DNA from 3 places in the Micromonospora sp. GCM10011542 genome. Region 1 is predicted to be linked to each of the others. Evidence: predicted binding sites of a transcription regulator. Region 1 holds the regulator's gene; each other region holds the start of a gene.
The links. The regulator HrcA, encoded in region 1, represses chaperone genes, less so after heat shock. The targets are predictions, from matches to a motif close to GGTTNGCACNCTCNNNNNGAGNGTGCNAACC.
Positions count from the first base shown of each region.

Region 2: groES (co-chaperone GroES) is a predicted target of HrcA. The motif match lies at 1,674-1,704, and genes of this name have one in related genera.
Region 3: groL (chaperonin GroEL) is a predicted target of HrcA. The motif match lies at 2,079-2,109, and genes of this name have one in related genera.

Region 1 is NZ_JBHSBO010000024.1:10,718-15,043, reverse strand. Features, by position in the region: gene ppk2 (polyphosphate kinase 2) at 1-62, shown strand, start outside; gene ACFOW4_RS07410 (16S rRNA (uracil(1498)-N(3))-methyltransferase) at 73-807, opposite strand; gene dnaJ (molecular chaperone DnaJ) at 809-1,954, opposite strand; gene hrcA (heat-inducible transcriptional repressor HrcA) at 2,028-3,050, opposite strand; gene ACFOW4_RS07395 (DUF4870 domain-containing protein) at 3,249-3,881, shown strand; gene hemW (radical SAM family heme chaperone HemW) at 3,926-4,326, opposite strand, start outside.
Region 2 is NZ_JBHSBO010000028.1:65,741-70,066, reverse strand. Features, by position in the region: gene ybaK (Cys-tRNA(Pro) deacylase) at 1-296, opposite strand, end outside; gene ACFOW4_RS09510 (methyltransferase domain-containing protein) at 306-1,523, opposite strand; gene groES (co-chaperone GroES) at 1,838-2,152, shown strand; gene groL (chaperonin GroEL) at 2,223-3,863, shown strand; gene ACFOW4_RS09495 (molybdopterin-dependent oxidoreductase) at 3,994-4,326, shown strand, end outside.
Region 3 is NZ_JBHSBO010000010.1:25,478-29,803, forward strand. Features, by position in the region: gene ACFOW4_RS02760 (GNAT family N-acetyltransferase) at 1-258, opposite strand, end outside; gene ACFOW4_RS02765 (cold-shock protein) at 478-681, shown strand; gene ACFOW4_RS02770 (hypothetical protein) at 1,033-2,031, shown strand; gene groL (chaperonin GroEL) at 2,304-3,926, shown strand; gene ACFOW4_RS02780 (hypothetical protein) at 3,984-4,229, opposite strand; gene ACFOW4_RS02785 (GNAT family N-acetyltransferase) at 4,315-4,326, opposite strand, start outside.

The DNA.
Region 1 (4,326 bases):
GCCCGGCAGGGCTGGACCTGAACCCCGAGGAGGAGCCCGTGCCGGTCTTCCCCCGCCCCTGACCCTGCGGAGCTACCAGCGGGACAGGCGGGTGGAGAGGACGCTGAGAGCGGCCACGCCGGCGGTGGAGGTACGCAGGACCGCCGGGCCGAGTCGTACGGGCTTCGCACCGGCCTCGCGGAACGCGGTCAGCTCGGCGGAGGCGATGCCACCCTCCGGGCCGACCACCAGCACGATCTCCCCGGCGGTCGGCAGGTCGGCCGTGGTCAGCCGGTCGCCGGCCTCCTCGTGCAGCACGAACGCGGCGGCGGCACCGGCGATGCGGCGGGCCACGGTGGCGGTGGACTCGTCCGGGGCGCCGGCCACCACCGGCAGCCACGCCCGGCGAGCCTGCTTGGCAGCCTCCCGGGCGGTCGCGACCCATTTTTCCCGGGCCCGTACGCCCCGCTCGCCGCGCCACTGGGTCACCGAGCGGGAGGCGGACCAGGGCACGATCTCGTCCACCCCGACCTCGGTCATCGCCTGCACGGCCAGCTCGCCCCGGTCGCCCTTGGCGATGCCCTGCACCACGACCAACCGGGGGACGGGCGCGTCCACGTACCCCCGGCTGGTGACGTCGAGTTCGAGGCTGCCCCGGCCGACGGCCGTGACCACGGCGGTCGCCGTGCCGCCCCGGCCGTCGGCGAGCAGCAGTTCCTCGCCCACCCGCAACCGTTGCACGGTGGCGGCGTGATGACCCTCGGGGCCGTCGAGGGTCATCGAGTCGGCGGTGGGCAGCGACTCGACCAGGAACAGCGGCGCGGACACGTCAGGCGTGGCCGTTGAAGGCGTCGCGCATGCGGGAGAAGAAGCCGCCCTGCTTGGTCAGCTCGGCGACCTCCTCGCCGCGGGTCTTGGCGAAGTCGCGCAGCATCTTCTCCTGGTCGGCGTCCAGCTTGGTGGGCGTCCGCACGTCCAGGTGCACGTAGAGGTCGCCGCGGCCGGTGCCGCGCAGGTGCGGCACGCCCCGGGCGCGCAACCGCAGTGTGCTGGCCGGCTGCGTGCCGGCCTTCACGTCGACGGTCTCCTCGCTGTCCAGCGTCTTGATCGTGAGTCGGGTGCCGAGCGCCGCGGCGGTCATCGGCACGGTGACCCGGCAGTGCAGGTCGTCGCCCTTGCGCGAGTAGACGTCGTGCGGGCGCTCGTGGATCTCCACGTAGAGGTCGCCGGCGGTGCCGCCACCCGGGCCCACCTCGCCCTGCTGCGCCAGCCGGATCCGCATGCCGTCCTCGACACCGGCCGGGATCTTGACGGTCAGCGACCGGCGGGTACGCACCCGGCCGTCGCCCGCGCAGGTGGGGCAGGGGTGCGGGATGGTGGTGCCGTAGCCCTGGCAGACGGTGCACGGGCGAGCCGACACGACCTGGCCGAGGAAGGTGCGCTGTACCGACTGCACCTCGCCCCGGCCGCCGCACGCCTCACAGGTGGCCAGGTGGGTGCCGGCGGCGGTGCCGGCGCCGGAGCAGGTGGTGCAGAGCACCGCGGTGTCGACCGTGATCGGCGCCTCGACGCCGAACGCCGTCTCGTGCAGGTCGAGCTCAAGCCGCAGGATCGCGTCGGCGCCCGGCCGGGTGCGCGGACGCGGGCCGCGCGCGCCACCGGCCGCGCCACCGAAGAACGCGTCCATGATGTCCTGGAAACCGACGAACGGGCCGGCCCCGCCGGGGCCACCCGGGCCACCGGCGCCGCCGCCACCGGGGGCGAGGGGGTCGCCGCCCAGGTCGACGATCTGCCGTTTCCGATCGTCCGAGAGGACCTCGTACGCGGCGTTGATGTCCTTGAACTTCTCCTGTGCCTCCGGGTCCGGATTGACGTCCGGGTGGAACTGGCGCGCCAGCTTGCGGTAGGCACGCTTGATCTCGTCGTCGGAGGCTTCCCGGCTCACACCGAGGATGCCGTAGTAGTCCCTGGCCACTGCGTTCCGTGTCCTCATGTTCGTCTCGCGTTGCGCCGGTCGGCGGCCGGAGCCGGCCGTCGGCCCTGACTGGTCAGTTCTGGGCCAGCAGCTCGCCCACGTAGCGTGCCACGGCGCGTACCGTGGCGATGGTGCCGGGGTAGTCCATCCGGGTCGGCCCCAGCACCCCCAGGCCGCCCACGATGGTGGCGCCCGGGCCGTAGCCGGTGCTCACCACCGAGGCGGCGCGGAGGTTGTCGAACTCGTTCTCGTCGCCGATCAGCACCCGGGTCGTGCTCGGCTCGGTCTCGCCGATGAGCTTGAGCAGCACGACCTCCTCCTCCAGCGCCTCGAGGATCGGCCGCAGCGAGCCCTGGAAGTCGAGCAGGCCGCCCCGGGTGAGGTTGGCGGTGCCGGCCAGCGCGATGCGTTCCTCGTGCCGCTCGACCAGCGTCTCCAGCAGCACCGTGGAGAGGGTGGTCATGGCCGGGCGCAGGGTGGTGGGCACCTCCTCGACCAGGGCCTGCACCAGCGGCGGCGTGTCGGACAGCCGGCTGCCGGTCAGCTTCTCGTTGATCAGCCGGCGCAGGTCGGTGACGTCGTCGGCGGGGACCGGGCCGGGCAGCTCCACCAGCCGCTGTTCGACCCGCCCGGTGTCGGCGATCATCACGAGCATCAGCCGGGTCGTGGAGATCGGCACCAGCTCCAGGTGCCGGACCGAGGAGCGGGCCAGGCTCGGGTACTGCACCACGGCGACCTGCCGGGTGAGCTGGGCGAGCAGCCGTACGGTGCGGTGCACCACGTCGTCGAGGTCGACCGCGCCGACCAGGAAGCGCTCGATGGCCCGGCGCTCGGCCGGGCTGAGCGGCTTGACCCGGGAGAGCCGGTCCACGAAGAGCCGGTAGCCGCGGTCGGTGGGCACCCGGCCCGCGCTGGTGTGCGGCTGCCGGATGTAGCCCTCCTCCTCCAGCACCGCCATGTCGTTGCGGACGGTGGCCGGGGACACCCCGAGCTGGTGCCGCTCGACCAGCGCCTTGCTGCCGACCGGCTCCTGGGTCGAGACGTAGTCCTCGACGATCGCGCGGAGCACGGCGAGCTTGCGGTCGTCGAGACCCATCCTCCGCACCTCCTGTCGCACGTCGGCCGCCGGCATGATGGGCCGGCGGACCGTCCTGGCACTCGACTGTAGCGAGTGCCAGTCTACGTCGGCGGACCCGGCCGCGCGATGATCAACGAGGTCGCTGTCCGTTCAGCCGGGCCGCCCCGCCGGTCCCGCTCTGGTGTGGCGTTGCCACCGGCCCCTACCGTGACATCCATGACTGAACCACCTCGTCCCCCCGGCGCGGGGGACTCCGGCGGCTACCCGCCGGAGCCGACCTCGCCGCCGGCAGCCCCTGGCCCGGCCGCGTCGGCCGAGCCACCCACCGCACCACTGTCCGGGGCACCCGGGCCGGGCGGCTATCCCCCGGCCGGCGGCTATCCACCGCCCACCGGTGGCCAACCGCCGTCGGGCGGCTACCCTCCGCCGGGCGGCTATCCCCCACCGGGCGGCTACCCACCGGCAGGCGGCTACCCGGGGGGCGCCTACGGACCAGCCGCCGGCTTTGCCACCAACGAGGACAAGACCTGGGCGCTGGTGGCGCACTTCGGCGGCGCACTCGGCGCGCTGATCAGCTTCGGCCCGCTCGGCTTCGTCGCGCCACTGATCGCCTACCTGGTCCGCGGGCAGCAGTCCCCGGCCGTCCGGGCGCACGCGCTGGCCGCGCTGAACTTCCAGATCCTCTGGTCGATCATCGCGTTCGTGCTGCTCTTCGTGAGCTGGTGCCTGCTCTTCCTGCCCAGCGTCGCGGTCGTGGTGATCCAGATCGTGTTCGGGATCATCGGCGGGATGAAGGCGAACGAGGGCACGCACTACCGCTACCCGATGTCCGCCAGCTTCATCAAGTGACCCGGGTCGGCCGCTCCCCCGGCCGGCCCGGCGCACCCGCCCGCTCAGGGCAGCAGGTCGCGTACCACGGCGTCGGCGAGCAGCCGGCCGCGCAGCGTGAGCACCGCCCGGCCGGCGGCGTACTCCGGCGCAGCCAGCAGCCCGCCGGCCAGCGCCCGCTCGGCGCCCGCCCGGCCGGCGTCGTCCAGCACCGCCAGCGGCAGGCCGGTGGCCAGCCGCAGCCGGAGCATGACGTCCTCCATGTGTGCCTCGTCGCCGGTGAGCACCTCCCGGGCCAGGCCCGGTGACACGCCGGCGGCCAGCCGCTCCGCGTACGCCGACGGGTGCTTGACGTTCCACCAGCGCACCCCACCGACGTGGCTGTGCGCCCCCGGACCCAGGCCCCACCAGTCCGCGCCGGTCCAGTAGAGCAGGTTGTGCCGGCACCGGGCCGCCTCGGTGCGCG
Region 2 (4,326 bases), on a different contig from region 1:
TAGCCGGTGGCCCGCTCGGCCACCGCCCGGCCGGCCAGCGCCGCCCGCTTGCCACCCACCGCGGCGGCGAGCGCCTTGAGGTCCAACTCCCCGGTGACCGGAACGACCGCCACGGTGAGCGCGCCATCCACCTCGGTCACCAGCGACTTGAACACACGGTCCGGCGGCACACCCAGCGCCACCGCCACCAGTGCCCCGTAGTTCGGTGCGTCCGGTGCCACCTCGTACGGGTGCGTGCTGTGCGCGACACCGCGCCTGACCAGCAGTGCCGTCGCCGGAGTGCCCTGTCCCGCCACGCTGACAACCTAGACCAGTGGCTGGCAGACGAGCACGGTCGGTGCGCCGGCCACCCGGGTCAGCACGAGGCTCGCCGCCGCGTCGCCGGCCAGCCGCAGATCCCGCCGGAGCTGCTCCGGGGTGAGCGCCGAGCCCCGCTTGAGGATCTCCACCCGGCCCACCCGGCGCTCCCGCAACAGCGCCCGCAGCCGCTTGAGCGAGAACGGCAGCACGTCGGTGACCTCCAGGCAGCGCGCGTACGGGGTGCGTGCCGGGTGGTCGGCGTAGAGGTAGGCGATGCTGGCGTCGGCCAGAGTGGCGTCCAGCTCGCCGGCCAGTTCGGCGACCAGGTGTGACCGGACCACCGCCGGATCGGGGTCGTAGAGGTAGCGCCGGACCGGTCCCACCGCGGCCTCGACCGCGCCCGTGCCGGTCAGCTCGTAAGAAGGGGACCCTTCTCTACCGGAGGCGTTAACAAGGGGCCCTTCCTTCAGCACGGTGGCGCGGCGGGGCACCTCGGCCAGCTCGCCGCACCAGAGGGCGGCCTCGACCAGGTCGCCGTCCACCCCGACCCACTCGGCCTCCGCGCCGGCCGGGATGAGCGCGTGGTCCAGCCCGGGTGCCACCTTCACCACCGTGCGCGGCACCCGCTCGGCGAGCCCGGTGACGAAGTCCCACGGCGGCGAGTAGGCACGCGGGTCGAAGATCCGGCGCCCGGTGCCGGCCTGGCGTCGCGCCGGATCACAGAAGACCCCGTCCACCCGGGAGACGTCGAACGCGGTGGCGTCGCCACACTCGACCGTGAACAACTCGGCCAGCCCGGCGGCTGCGGCGTTGGCGGCGGCCATCGCGGCGGTCACCGGGTCGGCCTCCACCCCGTACACCCGGATGCCGGCGCGGGCGGCGGCGAGCGCGTCCGCGCCGAGGCCGCACCCGAGGTCGGCGAGGCTGCGTACCCCGGCGTCGCGCAGCCGCGCGGCGCGGCGCTCGGCGACCACCCGGCGGGTGGCCTGCTCCAGCCCGGCCCGGGTGAAGAACATGCCGGTGGCGGCCGGGCCGAACTTGCCGACCGCCCGGCGGCGCAGCTCGGCCTGGGTGAGCGCCGCCGCGGCCAGCCCCGCCGGCACCCCGGCCGCGCGCAGCGCCGACGCCGCGGTCAGCGGGTCGCCGCCGGGCAGCTCGGCCGCCGCCGCGAGCGCGGCCGACCCCTCGGGGGTACGCAGCGCCGCAAGCTGGTCGAGATCCACCCGGTCATTGTCCCGGCCCCGTCGGGCTGGCCGGACGGCGGTGTCAGGGGCTGCCGGCGTGTCGCGGTGACGACTGGCGGAACTGTGGCGACACGACGGGTGGCGCGTTGGCACTCTCCTTGACGGAGTGCTAGCCACGGAATAACCTGCGATTAGCACTCTCACCTCGAGGGTGCCAGCTTCCGGGTCATCCGACCCGGGTGCGCACGCCAGGCGGACCGGCACCCGCGACGACGGCCCCGCCCGGTGGCATGTGGCAGATTGACGCTGGTCGGCCCCGCCGACCAGCAACGAAACCAGTACCCCAGGAGGGTATGCCCGTGACTACCGCGACCAAGGTTGCGATCAAGCCGCTCGAGGACCGCATCGTGGTCCAGGCGAACGAGGCCGAGACCACCACCGCCTCGGGCATCGTGATCCCCGACACCGCCAAGGAGAAGCCGCAGGAGGGCACCGTCCTCGCTGTCGGCCCGGGCCGGATCGACGACAAGGGCAACCGCGTGCCGATCGACGTCAAGGTCGGCGACACCGTCCTCTACTCGAAGTACGGCGGCACCGAGGTCAAGTACGCCGGCGAGGAGTACCTGGTGCTCTCCGCCCGCGACGTCCTCGCGGTCATCGAGAAGTAAGCAACCGATCAGTGTCGCTGCCCCGGTCCGGCTCGCCGGGCCGGGGCGGCGGCGCTTCGAAGGGATACAGATGGCGAAGATCCTGAGCTTCTCGGACGACGCCCGGCACCTGCTGGAGCACGGTGTCAACGCCCTCGCGGACGCGGTCAAGGTCACCCTCGGCCCGCGCGGGCGCAACGTCGTCCTGGACAAGAAATTCGGTGCGCCGACGATCACCAACGATGGTGTGACCATCGCCAAGGAGATCGAGCTCACCAACCCCTACGAGAACCTCGGCGCGCAGCTGGTCAAGGAGGTGGCGACCAAGACCAACGACGTCGCCGGCGACGGGACCACCACCGCGACCGTGCTGGCCCAGGCGATGGTCCGCGAGGGCCTGCGCAACGTGACCGCCGGGACCAACCCGGCCGGCCTCAAGCGCGGCATCGACGCGGCGGCCGCCAAGGTCTCCGAGGCCCTGCTGGAGCGGGCCGCGGAGGTCGCCGGCAAGGAGTCGATCGCGAACGTGGCGACGATCTCCGCGCAGGACGCCACCATCGGCGACCTGATCGCCGAGGCGATGGAGCGGGTCGGCCGCGACGGTGTCATCACCGTCGAGGAGGGCTCGATGCTCACCACCGAGCTGGACGTGACCGAGGGTCTCCAGTTCGACAAGGGCTTCATCTCCCCGAACTTCGTCACCGACCTGGAGAACCAGGAGTCCGTCCTGGAGGACGCGTACGTCCTGGTCACCACCCAGAAGATCTCGGCGATCGAGGAGCTGCTGCCGCTGCTGGAGAAGGTCCTGCAGAACAGCAAGCCGCTGCTGATCATCGCCGAGGACGTGGACGGCCAGGCGCTGTCCACCCTGGTGGTCAACTCGATCCGCAAGACCCTCAAGGTCTGCGCGGTCAAGGCCCCCGGCTTCGGTGACCGCCGCAAGGCGATGCTCCAGGACATCGCGATCTCCACCGGCGCCGAGCTGGTCGCCCCGGAGCTGGGCTACAAGCTCGACCAGGTCGGCCTGGAGGTGCTCGGCTCCGCCCGGCGCGTCGTGGTCGACAAGGAGAACACCACGATCGTCGACGGTGGCGGCCAGGCCTCCGACGTCGCCGACCGGGTGGCCCAGATCCGCAAGGAGATCGAGGCCTCGGACTCCGACTGGGACCGCGAGAAGCTCGCCGAGCGTCTGGCGAAGCTCTCCGGCGGCATCGCCGTGATCAAGGTGGGTGCGGCGACCGAGGTCGAGATGAAGGAGCGCAAGCACCGCATCGAGGACGCCATCGCGGCGACCAAGGCCGCGGTCGAGGAGGGCACCGTGCCCGGCGGCGGCGCCGCCCTGGTGCAGGTCTCCTCGGTGCTCGACGACGACCTCGGCTTCACCGGTGACGAGAAGGTCGGCGTCTCGGTCGTGCGCAAGGCGCTCGTCGAGCCGCTGCGCTGGATCGCGCAGAACGCCGGCCACGACGGCTACGTCGTGGTGCAGAAGGTCGCCGGCAAGGAGTGGGGCAACGGTCTCGACGCCGCCACCGGCGAGTACGTCGACCTGGTCAAGGCCGGCATCATCGACCCGGTGAAGGTGACCCGCAACGCGGTCACCAACGCCGCCTCGATCGCCGGGCTGCTGCTCACCACCGAGAGCCTCGTGGTGGAGAAGCCGGAGCAGGCCGAGCCGGCCGCCGCCGGTGGGCACGGCCACGGCCACGGCCACCAGCACGGCCCGGGCTTCTGATCCGGTAGCGCCACGTCCGGGGCACACCGCCGTACGGCGGTGTGCCCCGGACCCTTCGGGGTGAGCCGGGATCATTACCGGACGCTGACGTGGTTGGCGACCGGGCGAGATGATCGCGCACACTGGGCCGATGAGCACCCCGTCGCGGCCGTACGCCGCGCTGGCCGGAGTCACCGCAGCCGCTGTCGCGATCGGCACCGCCGAACCGGTGGCGGTGCTGACCGGTCCCCGCTCCGCGCCGCTGGTCGCGGTCGGCGGGGTGGTCGTCGACGCCGTTCCCGAGTCGCTGAAGCAACTCGCCATCGACGTCTTCGGCACCGCCGACAAGATCGCCCTGCTGGTCGGGACGGCGCTGCTGCTCGGCGCGTTCGCCGCGTTGATCGGGGTGCTGGCGGTGCGCCGCCTGGCGATCGGCCTGGCCGGCATCGCCCTGTTCGCCGCGGTCGGCGTGGCCGCCGCACTG
Region 3 (4,326 bases), on a different contig from region 1:
GCGACCACCGGGATCCGCCACGAACTGCGCGGTCTGCTCGCCGCGCGAGGTGTACGCGACCCGGGCCGCGTACTCGGCGTGCGGGCGGGCAGCCGCGTCGGCGATGGTCTCCAGGAAGGCAAGCGGCGCGTCGGCCAGCATCTCCAGCCGCAGCGCCCGCATCCGGGCGGCGTCCGCCGGGCGGACCCGACGGATCTCGGCCCGTCGCGCGGTGGGCGCGGCGCCGGTGCGGTCCGCCCGACCGGGCGCGCTCGTCATGCCGCATACCTATCACAGCGACCGGCGACAATGCCGCCATACCCGTCATGGCCTCGGAATATGCCCGATTTGTGGTCGTGCGCGGCGGTCACGCCTCGTGTAGCGTGCGATTTCGGTCACCCGTTTCAGCGGCCGTCGTCGATCGTGGAAGCAGTGGTCCGAGGCGCCGGCCGTGCCGTCGCCGGGCAGGGAACGCCGCACAGAGTGAGGAAGTGCACCGTGGCACAGGGCACCGTGAAGTGGTTCAACTCGGAAAAGGGCTACGGCTTCATCGCCGTCGACGGCGGTCAGGACGTGTTCGTCCACTTCTCGGCGATCGAGATGGACGGCTACAAGGCGCTGGACGACGGCCAGCGGGTGGAGTTCGAGATCGCCCAGGGCCAGAAGGGCCCACAGGCCGAGCAGGTGCGCGTCATCGCCTGAACGGGCCCGCCGGGTGCGCGTTCCCCGTCCGCTGGCCCGCCACCGGACGGCTCCGGTTGATCGCCCGGAGCGGGGATGCGCCGGGGGCCGTCAGCCGGGAAGATCATGAGCCGTTCCAGCAGACGCTGAGGAGGGTTCATGACCGACCAGCCGCCCCCGCCCGTCCCACCCACCGGGCCAGGCGAGCCGGGCCCGTCCGGCCCGTCCCAGCCCCACTGGGACCCGTCCGGCCAACCCCCGCCCGGGTCGGCGCCGTCGGGCACGCCGCCGCAAGGCTGGAACCCTTCGGGCACCCCGCCGCAGGGCTGGGTGCAGAGCGGTCCGCCGCCGCAGGGTTGGGACCCTGCGGGCATGCCGCCGCAGGGCCCGGGTCCCTACGGTGCGCCGCCGCAGGGCTGGGTGTCCCCGCCGACGGGCGGATACCCGCTCGGCTCCGGTCCGTACGGCGGGCAGCCGTGGTACCCGGGAGCGCCGGTCGGCTGGTACCCGCCCGGTCACGGACTCGACCCGAACGACCCCCTGGTCACGCCGCCCGGAGCCGGTCTGGGTGGCTGGTTCGAGCGGTGCACGGCCGCGGTGCGCCGGGGCTGGCGCCTGCTGGTCCCGATCATGCTGCTCACCCAGGTTCTGCCCGCAGCCGTGCTCTCCGTGCTCTCCCTCGGGGCGGACCCGTCGGCCAGATGGGCGGGCCCTCCGGGGGCGGACCCGACGGCGGGGCTGCCGGACACCTTCGCCCTCGACCTGGTGAGTCTCCTCGCCGTGTTGATCGGCGGCACCCTGGTGGTCGGGTTGGTGCAGTCCATCGGATGGGCCGCCGGCAGTTGGGTGATCGCCCGGCAGGCGGCCGGTGAGTCGGTCGATCTCGGGTCGGCCCTGCGCTACGGCCTGCGCCGGGCGCTCGGGCTCTGGGGCTGGACCCTGCTGATCAGCGTGATCATGGGCCTGGGCTTCTGTTTCTGCGTACTGCCCGGCATCTACCTGGCGTTCGCGCTCAGCATGGCGGGGCCGGTGTACCTCTTCGAGCGGGAGAACCCGATCGGCCGGTCGTTCCGGATGTTCCACGACCGGCTCGGGCTGGTGCTGGGCCGGGTGGCGCTGGTCGCCGTGGCGGTGATCATCGGCACCGTGATTCCCGGGACGCTGGAGTCGGTGGGCAGCGTCCCGTTCGGTACCGACCCGTTCGGCGCACCGGGCACCGCCGTCGGCGTGGTGGTGGTGATCGGGATCGCCGCGCTGCTGGCCCTGCCCGCCCACCTCGCGCAACTGGTCGGCCTGCTGGTGACGTACGCCGAGCAGCGGGCCCATGAGGCGCCGGTGAACAGCGCCCGGCTGGCCGCCGAACTCCGCTGAGCGACGCCATCGTGCTTGCACTCGGCAGGGGAGAGTGCTAAACAAGTCATTGGCACTCGCATACCGTGAGTGCCAATGGTCGGGACGGTGGGGCCACGGTCGCGCCGGCGCGGAGACGCCGGGGTGACACATGGCCGGTCGTCGCGGGCTATCCGGCCCGGCCGAAGGACGTCGTCGTCGCCAGGTGGCGACGTCCCAAGGTGCGTACACCAGGCGGCCCATCCGGGGCACACACTCGGGTGGCCCGTGAGTGTCCAGGAGGACAACGCCGTATGGCCAAGATGATCGCGTTCGACGAAGAGGCGCGCCGCGGCCTCGAGCGGGGCATGAACCAGCTCGCCGACGCCGTGAAGGTGACCCTCGGCCCCAAGGGCCGCAACGTCGTGCTCGAGAAGAAGTGGGGTGCCCCCACCATCACCAACGATGGTGTGAGCATCGCCAAGGAGATCGAGCTCGAGGACCCGTACGAGAAGATCGGCGCTGAGCTGGTCAAGGAGGTCGCCAAGAAGACCGACGACGTGGCCGGTGACGGCACGACGACGGCGACCGTCCTGGCCCAGGCCCTGGTTCGCGAGGGCCTGCGCAACGTGGCCGCCGGCGCCAACCCGATGGCCCTGAAGCGGGGCATCGAGGCCGCGGTCGCGAGCGTCTCGGAGGAGCTGTCCAAGCTCGCCAAGGACGTCGAGACCAAGGAGCAGATCGCCTCCACCGCCTCCATCTCCGCCGGTGACAGCACCGTCGGCGAGATCATCGCCGAGGCGATGGACAAGGTCGGCAAGGAAGGCGTCATCACCGTCGAGGAGAGCAACACCTTCGGTCTGGAGCTCGAGCTCACCGAGGGTATGCGCTTCGACAAGGGCTACATCTCGGCCTACTTCATGACCGACCCGGAGCGCATGGAGGCCGTCTTCGACGACCCCTACCTCCTGATCGTCAACGGCAAGATCTCGTCGGTGAAGGACCTGCTCCCGATCCTCGAGAAGGTCATGCAGGGCGGCAAGCCGCTGCTGATCATCGCCGAGGACATCGAGGGCGAGGCCCTGGCGACCCTGGTGGTCAACAAGGTCCGGGGCACCTTCAAGTCGGTCGCCGTCAAGGCGCCGGGCTTTGGTGACCGCCGCAAGGCCATGCTCGCCGACATCGCCATCCTCACCGGTGGCCAGGTCATCAGCGAGGAGGTCGGCCTCAAGCTGGACGCCGTCAGCGTCGACATGCTGGGCCGCGCCCGCAAGGTCGTGGTGACCAAGGACGAGACCACCATCGTCGACGGTGCCGGCGACGCCGACCAGATCCAGGGCCGGGTCAACCAGATCCGGGCCGAGATCGACAAGAGCGACTCCGACTACGACCGGGAGAAGCTGCAGGAGCGGCTGGCCAAGCTGGCCGGCGGCGTTGCGGTGATCAAGGTCGGCGCGGCCACCGAGGTCGAGCTCAAGGAGCGCAAGCACCGCATCGAGGACGCCGTTCGCAACGCGAAGGCGGCCGTCGAGGAGGGCATTGTCCCCGGTGGTGGCGTCGCGCTGGTGCAGGCCGGCAAGACCGCCTTCGACAAGCTGGACCTGGTCGGCGACGAGGCGACCGGCGCGCAGATCGTCAAGATCGCGCTGGACGCCCCGCTGCGGCAGATCGCCGTCAACGCCGGCCTCGAGGGCGGCGTCGTGGTGGAGAAGGTCCGCAACCTGGAGGCCGGCCACGGCCTCAACGCCGCCAACGGCGAGTACGTGGACCTGCTGGCCGCGGGCATCATCGACCCGGCCAAGGTGACCCGGTCGGCGCTGCAGAACGCCGCCTCGATCGCCGCGCTGTTCCTCACCACCGAGGCCGTCGTGGCGGACAAGCCGGAGAAGACCCCGGCCGCCCCGGCTGGCCCGGGTGGCGGGGACATGGACTTCTGAGTCCAGTTCCGACACCGGACGGGGCGGGCCGCTGACGCGGTCCGCCCCGTTCTTTCGTCAGGTGGGCAGCGGTCGCTGGTTGCGTCGCTTGTGCGCCCGGTCGTACGGCGGCGGCAGTTGGATGGGGGCGTCCACCATCTCCTGCGGCTCGTCGGGTGGGCCGCACCCGTCGGCGGTCATCTCCGCCAACTGCTCGGCGTCGCCGTAGTCGAGCCGCTCGAACGGCAGTTGCCCGGGAAGTTCACCGACCGGTTTCCAGGTGACGGGCGGGCCGTCGTCGATCTGGTCGTCGTCCGTGGTCATGGCTGCCTCCTCTACCGAAACGGTAGGGGGCGTCGATGGCCTTTGCCGACGAATGGCGCTATCTGGATCTATATCCTATTCGCCCTCATTTGCCGTC